2 regions of the Dyella koreensis genome follow, and region 2 is predicted to be linked to the other one. Evidence: predicted binding sites of a transcription regulator. Region 2 holds the regulator's gene; the other holds the start of a gene.
What was found. Region 2 encodes FliA, which starts transcription of late flagellar genes. Its sites were predicted from a motif close to TAAAGTTTNNCNNNCNNNGGCCGATAA; they were not measured.
Positions count from the first base shown of each region.

Region 1: the regulator FliA is predicted to act here: its motif matches at 1,225-1,251, upstream of ISS97_RS10495 (HDOD domain-containing protein).

Region 1 covers NZ_JADIKD010000010.1:180,454-183,860, forward strand. Annotated here, with positions in the region: gene ISS97_RS10490 (LLM class flavin-dependent oxidoreductase) at 124-1,119, opposite strand; gene ISS97_RS10495 (HDOD domain-containing protein) at 1,299-2,336, shown strand; gene ISS97_RS10500 (oxidoreductase-like domain-containing protein) at 2,501-2,722, opposite strand; gene ISS97_RS10505 (class I SAM-dependent methyltransferase) at 2,727-3,407, opposite strand, start outside.
Region 2 covers NZ_JADIKD010000007.1:229,118-232,524, reverse strand. Annotated here, with positions in the region: gene flhF (flagellar biosynthesis protein FlhF) at 1-18, shown strand, start outside; gene ISS97_RS04895 (MinD/ParA family protein) at 18-980, shown strand; gene ISS97_RS04890 (RNA polymerase sigma factor FliA) at 982-1,788, shown strand; gene cheY (chemotaxis response regulator CheY) at 1,864-2,271, shown strand; gene ISS97_RS04880 (protein phosphatase CheZ) at 2,268-2,909, shown strand; gene ISS97_RS04875 (chemotaxis protein CheA) at 2,921-3,407, shown strand, end outside.

The DNA of each region.
Region 1 (3,407 bases), on a different contig from region 2:
GGTCGCGACAACGCGAACATCAAGGCGACAACGCCACTGGATCCCTGCCTACGCAGGGATGACGAAGTAGGCGGGAATGGCTCAATCGTCGCCCCCTCTCCCAAAGGAGAGGGAGAAAAAGCGTCACGCGCCAACTAGCGCCTCACGCACCCTCCCCACCAACTCAAACGACCTCTTCCGCGCCTCGTGATCAAACACATTCGCCGTAACCATCAACTCATCCGGACGATGACGCTCGATAAACACAGCCAACCCATCACGCACCGTGTCGACATCCCCCACCACCGCACAAGCCAGCGCACGCTCCACACCAAACTTCTCAGTAGGCGTCCAATAGCTCTCGATATCGTCGATGGGCGGCGGTATCAACCCCGGCTGACCACGCCGCAGATTGATGAAGCTCTGCTGCTGCGTAGTGAACAAGCGCTTCGCCTCGCGGTCGCTTTCCGCGGTCACCACATTCACACCCAGCATCGCGTACGGTGCGGACAGGCGAGCCGACGGTTTGAAATCGCGACGGTATAGCGCAACGGCCTCATCCATCGCATCCGGCGCAAAGTGCGAAGCGAACGCGAACGGCAACCCAAGCGCCGCTGACAAACGCGCACTGAACAGGCTGGAACCCAGCAACCACACCGGCACGTCGATGCCGGCACCCGGCACAGCGCGCACGGGCTGCCCCGGTGCTGCGGGCTCGAAGTAGGCAAGCAATTCGAGCACGTCATCGGGGAAGGTTTCGGCACTTTCGTAGTAGCGCCGCAAAGCGCGCGCGGTGGCTTGGTCTGTGCCGGGCGCGCGGCCCAGGCCGAGGTCGATGCGGCCGGGATACAGTGAGGCCAACGTCCCGAACTGCTCGGCTACCTGCAGCGGCGCATGGTTTGGCAGCATGATGCCGCCCGCACCGACGCGGATGGTCGACGTGCCGCCAGCGATGTGACCAATCAGCACCGCCGTGGCCGCGCTGGCGATGCCCGGCATGTTGTGGTGCTCGGCCAGCCAGTAGCGCGTATAGCCCAGGCGCTCGGCCAGACGCGCCAGGTCGAGACTGTTGGCGAACGCCTGGGTCGGCGTGCTGCCCTGGGTAACCGGCGCGAGATCGAGTACAGAAAACGGAATCATGGGACGTCCTCGGTAACAAGCCCTTTCATCTGGGGGCAGGCGCCGCGATTCCCAGTCCGGACATGCTGCGCTTCGCAGATCGGCGATGCCGCCAGCGGGTCGCCCTACATTTCCCCCGGGTCATGCCGATAACCCCGTCGGGGAGGCCGTGTCCGCGCGGCCATGGGGGCGACACACCAATGAATTGGCTATGGCGACGCGTCTTCGCTACCCGGCCCACGCCGGAGCGGCGTCCGCGCATCACCTTGCGCAGCCAGCCGGATGTGCCAGCCACACCGTCGGCCGGCGCCGTCGAGCTCCCGTTGGCGCAGCTGGCCGAGCGCTATCAGCGCTTCATGCTCGGCCTGCCCGATGCGGCAAGCGGCGCACCGGATCATCCCGGCGAGCCAGCCCTGCTGAGGCGCCTGCAGATCGTCAGCGAACGTTTCGATGTGCGCAGCCTGCCGCGCCTTCCCGCGGTGCTGCCGCAGTTGCTGCACGCACTGAAGAACGACAACGTGGCCGGCGCCGAACTGGCCAAGCTGGTCGGGCGCGATCCCATGCTCGTGGGCGAGGTGATGCGGGTCAGCCGCAGCATCTACTACCGCACCCTGCATTCGATCCAGAGCCTGCAGCATGCTGTGGTACTGCTCGGCCAGGATGGGCTGCGACGCGTCGCCACCCAACACATGATGAAACCGATCCTGCAGGCCAGCGCCGGCGCGCGCGGGCTGGTCGCGGGCCAGCGGCTATGGGATCACGCCGAGCGCTGCGCGCATGCCAGCGCCTTCCTCGGCAAGTACGCCGGCTGCGATCCGTTCGAGGCGTATCTCGCCGGCATCGTGTGCAACACCGGTACCGGCGCGGTGATCCATCTGCTCGACGTGGAAGAAGTGGCCGCGCCCGAGATGCTCAGCGCGGACTTTCTCGAGGGTTGCGCCCAGGTCGCCGCGCAACTCACCTTGCGCGCCGCCAGGCATTGGGAATTGCCACCGAACGTGACCCAGGCGCTAACGGAATTCGCCCAGACCGAGATGCCCGCCACGCCATCGCCGCTGGGCAAAACGCTGCGCGCCGCGCATGTACTGGCGATGGCGCAATTGCTCAGCGATCACCGCGTCATCGACAGCTGCCCCGACCTCAGCCAGGCGTGGCCGGAACGCTTCGCGCCGATGCAGCTGGCGCGTTGCCAGCAGGATCTGCAACACCAGTTCGAGCACACACGCAGCGCCGTGTAGGAGCGCACCCTGTGCGCGACAAACCGGCAGGACTGCCGGTTTGCACGGCGAAGCCGCCCGCAGGGTGAGGGCCATGGATGGCCCGAATGAAAGCCCTACACGACAAGACAGAGAATCCAGAAGAGCGCGGCCCTTGCGGGCCGTTTCGCGCACAGGGTGCGCTCCTACGCGTTGCTATCGGGTCCCGCTTCCGGATGCCGCGCCAGCCACGCCGTCAGGGCGACCTTGTAGCGCTCCAGCGCTTCTTCGTAGAGATCGAAGATGCAGGGCACGCAGCCCTCGCCGCAACAATCCCCGGCATCCGGCTCGACCGGACGTACCGGCCGCGGATCGTCGGAGGGCGCCGATGCGCCCTCCGGCGGTTTGTCGTCGTGCTCGTCGAGCAAAACCTCAACCCGGCTTGCGGAAGCGATACACGAACTGGTCGGTATGTCCGCGTATCGACTTGTCGAACACTTTGATGTTGTGCGGATCGGCGGGATTGCGCAGCACACTGCTCTCACCGTCGAACACGAAGCCCGCCGCCTCCACTTCCTTCTTCACGATGGCGGGATCGATGCGATGCAGGGTATCCGTATCGCGCAGACCGGAGCCGGTTTCGGCGACGTGGTCCACGATCACATACAAGCCACCCGGCTTCAGCGCCGCGAACACCTGCTTGTTGAGCACAGCCGGATCCACCTTGCCCATGAACTTGTCCGGATAGTCATGGTAATTCTGCGAAGTGAACACCACGTCCACCGGCTGCGGCACGCTCAACTGGTTCGCCGGCTGGGTCAGCACGCTCACGTTGGCGTAATGCGGCTGCGCCACCAATGCCTTCGAGCCGGCCACGTCGGACTCCGACTCCTTGGCGTATTCATTCGGCCACACTACGTAGACATGGCCGGCCTGCCCCACGACGGCACTGAACACGCGCGTGAAATAACCGCTGCCCGGAATCAGTTCCAGCACCTTCTGGCCGGGTTTCACCTCGGAGAAGGTCATCAGGTCGGCGATCTTGCGCCGCGCATCATTGGCAACATCGTCTTTGCGCGCGGGGTCATTGACCGCGGCAGTGACGTAGGACGA
Region 2 (3,407 bases):
GCCCTGGCGAACGCTTGATGAGCACCTTAGCCATGAACTCGTTTGCGATGAATCAGGCTTGGGGCCTGAAGAACATGTTCTCGGCGCTGACCTCATTGCCAGGCGCGGAAGCGCCGGTGGTGAATCCGGCGTCGGATGACATGCCCGTCGCGCCGCCGCGCCGTTGCCGCGCGATCACCATCGCGGGCGGCAAGGGCGGCGTAGGCAAATCCACGGTGGCGGTGAATCTGGGCATGGCGTTGTCCATGGCGGGGCACGACACCATGCTGCTCGACGCCGACATGGGCCTGGCCAATCTCGATGTACTGCTCGGCCTGAGTCCGGCGCGACACATCGGCCATCTGCTCGACGGTACCTGCAGCCTGAAAGAACTGATGCTGCCGGCACCGCACGGTCTGAAAGTGATTCCCGCCGGTTCCGGCGCGCGTCGGCTGGCTCAGCTCGACACGCGCGAGCACGCGGCAGTGATCCGCGCCTTCGACGAACTGCCCGATCCGCCGGAGTACCTGCTGGTGGATACCGCGGCCGGCGTGTCCGACAACGTGGTGATGTTCGCCGCCGCCGCCGATGACGTGGTGCTGGTGGTGTGCGACGAGCCCGCCTCGCTGACGGATGCGTATGCGCTGACCAAGGTGCTCAGCCGCGACTTCCGCGTGCGCCGCTTCCACGTGGTGGCGAACATGGTGCGTCACGCCGGCGAGGCGCGGCAGCTCTATGAAAAGCTCGCGCGCGTATGCGACCGCTTTCTCGACGTGGCGCTCGATTTCATGGGCACGGTGCCCTACGACGAACATTTGCGGCAGGCCATCCGGCGCCAGAGCGCTGTGGTGGATTTATGGCCGGCCAGTCGTGCGTCGCGGGGATTCAAGCAAATGGCGGGTGTGGTCGATACATGGGGGGAACCCCAGAGATCGGGCCGTGACCGGATTGCCTTTTTCGGTGGTCGGGCCGCACCGGATGGCGTCGGTAAGGGGTGGTGAGATGAGCGTGGCTTCCGAATACCTACAACTGCAACGCGAAAGCACAGAGGAAATGGTGCGCCGGCATGCGCCTCTGGTGCGCCGTATCGCCTATCACCTGATGGGCCGGCTGCCGCCGAGCGTGGATGTGGATGACCTGGTGCAGGCCGGCATGATCGGTCTGTTGGAAGCGGCGCGAAATTACGCCACCGACCGGCTGGCGAGCTTCGAGACGTATGCGGGCATCCGCATCCGCGGCGCGATGCTCGACGAGTTGCGCAAGACCGATTGGACGCCCCGCTCGGTGCATCGCAAGTTGCGCGAAGTGACCGAAGTGGTGCGGCAGATCGAGAACGAAACCGGCGCCGATGCCGCCGACGCCGAAGTCATCCGGCGCATGGGCATCAGTGTGCAGGAGTACCACCAGATCCTGGCGGACGCCGCCAGCGCGCGCCTGCTCAGTCTCTCCGCGCCGGAGGACGACGACGATGGCGCCGCGCTCGACGTGGCCGACCAGGAAGGGCTGGGTCCGCAGGACCGTATCGAACAGGAGGGCATGCGCCACGCCCTGGTCGACGCGATCGGCGGCCTGCCCGAACGCGAACAGTTGGTGATGTCGCTGTACTACGAGCAGGAGCTGAACCTGAAAGAGATCGGCGCCGTGCTCGGCGTGACCGAATCGCGTGTGTGCCAGATCCATGGGCAGGCGCTGATCCGGTTGAAGGCGCGCATGACGGGTTGGCGGGATGAGGCGGGGAACGGGGAGCGGGGAACGGGGAACGGAGGGCGTCGTCGCGAGGCGAAAGCCACCCCACCCTCCCAACGCTAAAGCCGCTGTTCCCTGTTTCCCCATCCCCCGTTCCCGCTCTTTCTCTACCCCCACAAGGACTTCCGGAGTTTCCCGTTGGACAAGAACATGAAAATCCTGGTGGTCGACGACTTCTCCACCATGCGGCGCATCGTGCGCAACCTGCTGGTCGAGCTGGGTTTCAGCAACCCGCTGATCCAGGAGGCGGACGACGGCGTGAATGCGATCGACATGCTCAAGAAGATGCCGTTCGACATGGTCGTCACCGACTGGAACATGCCCAACATGACCGGCATCGACCTGCTGCGCGCGATCCGCGCCGAGCCGGCCCTGAAAGGGCTGCCGGTGCTGATGGTTACCGCCGAGAACAATCGCGACCAGATCATTGCCGCCGCTCAGGCCGGTGTGAATGGTTACATCGTCAAGCCCTTCACCGCGGCCACGCTGAAGGAAAAGCTCGACAAGATTTTCGAGCGGCTTGCCGCACAAGGAGCAAGCGCATGAGCGCAGTGATGACCTCCACGTTGAGCAGTGGCCTGCCGCCGGAATTGCAGCAACTGCTGCATAGCCCGGAAGGCCCGGCCTTCGAGCAGGCGCTGGATACCATGGTGCGCCAGCGCGAACAGCATCTGTTCCGCGCGCTCGGCCTGCTGGCGCGCGATCTGCACGAAGCCGTACGCCGCCTTGGTGGCGAACTGGCGCAGGAAGGTGTGCCCGACAGCGTCGCCGATGCGCGCCAGAATCTGCACGACGTACTGGAAATGAGTTCCAAGGCGGCGCATCGCAGCATCGATTTCGCCGAGCGCATGCGTCCGCAGGCCGAAGCGCTGGAGAACAATGCCGGCGAAGTGCTGGAGTGGAGCGAGGCGGGTCAGCCGGCCGCGGTGCTTGCGCATCAGGCACGCGATTTCGCCATGCAGTGCCGCGAAGGTCTGTCCGATATGGTGATGGCGCAGTCCTGGCAGGATCTCTCCGGCCAGCGCATCAAGAAGGTTGCCACCTTCATCGGCAGCGTGGAGTCGTCTCTGCTCGAACTGGTTCGCCTCACCGGCGCACTGGCGGGCGGCGAGGCGCCGGTGGCCGCGGCCAAGGTGTCGAGCCAGGACGAGGCCGACCGCCTGCTCAGCGAATTCGGTTTCTGAGCGGCCCGCGCATGGATCCGACGTTGGACAGTGAGCTGCGCGACGACTTCCTGGTCGAGGCCGGGGAGTTGGTGCAGCGCCTGGGCGAACAACTGGTCGATCTGGAAGCGTCGCCGCGTGACGCGGAACTGCTCAACGCGGTGTTCCGCGCGTTCCATACCGTCAAGGGTGGCGCCGGGTTTCTCGGGGTCGATCCGATGGTGCAGTTGTGCCATCACGCCGAGGACCTGCTCAACGAAGCACGCAATGGCGCTTTCGTGCTCGACTCGGCGCAGATGGACGCGCTGCTGGAAGCGCTCGACCTGCTCAACGACATGATGGCGGCGCTGGCTTCGTCCAGCGAGTTGCCGCCCGCGCCTGCGCAGCTATTGAAACGTTTGCAGCCGACGGTGCAACGCGCCGCCGCTCCCGCACCACCGCCGAAGCCGGAGCCGGAGCCGCAAGCCGACACGGAAGGTGGCGGCACCATCGACGACAGCGAATTCGAGGCTCTGCTCG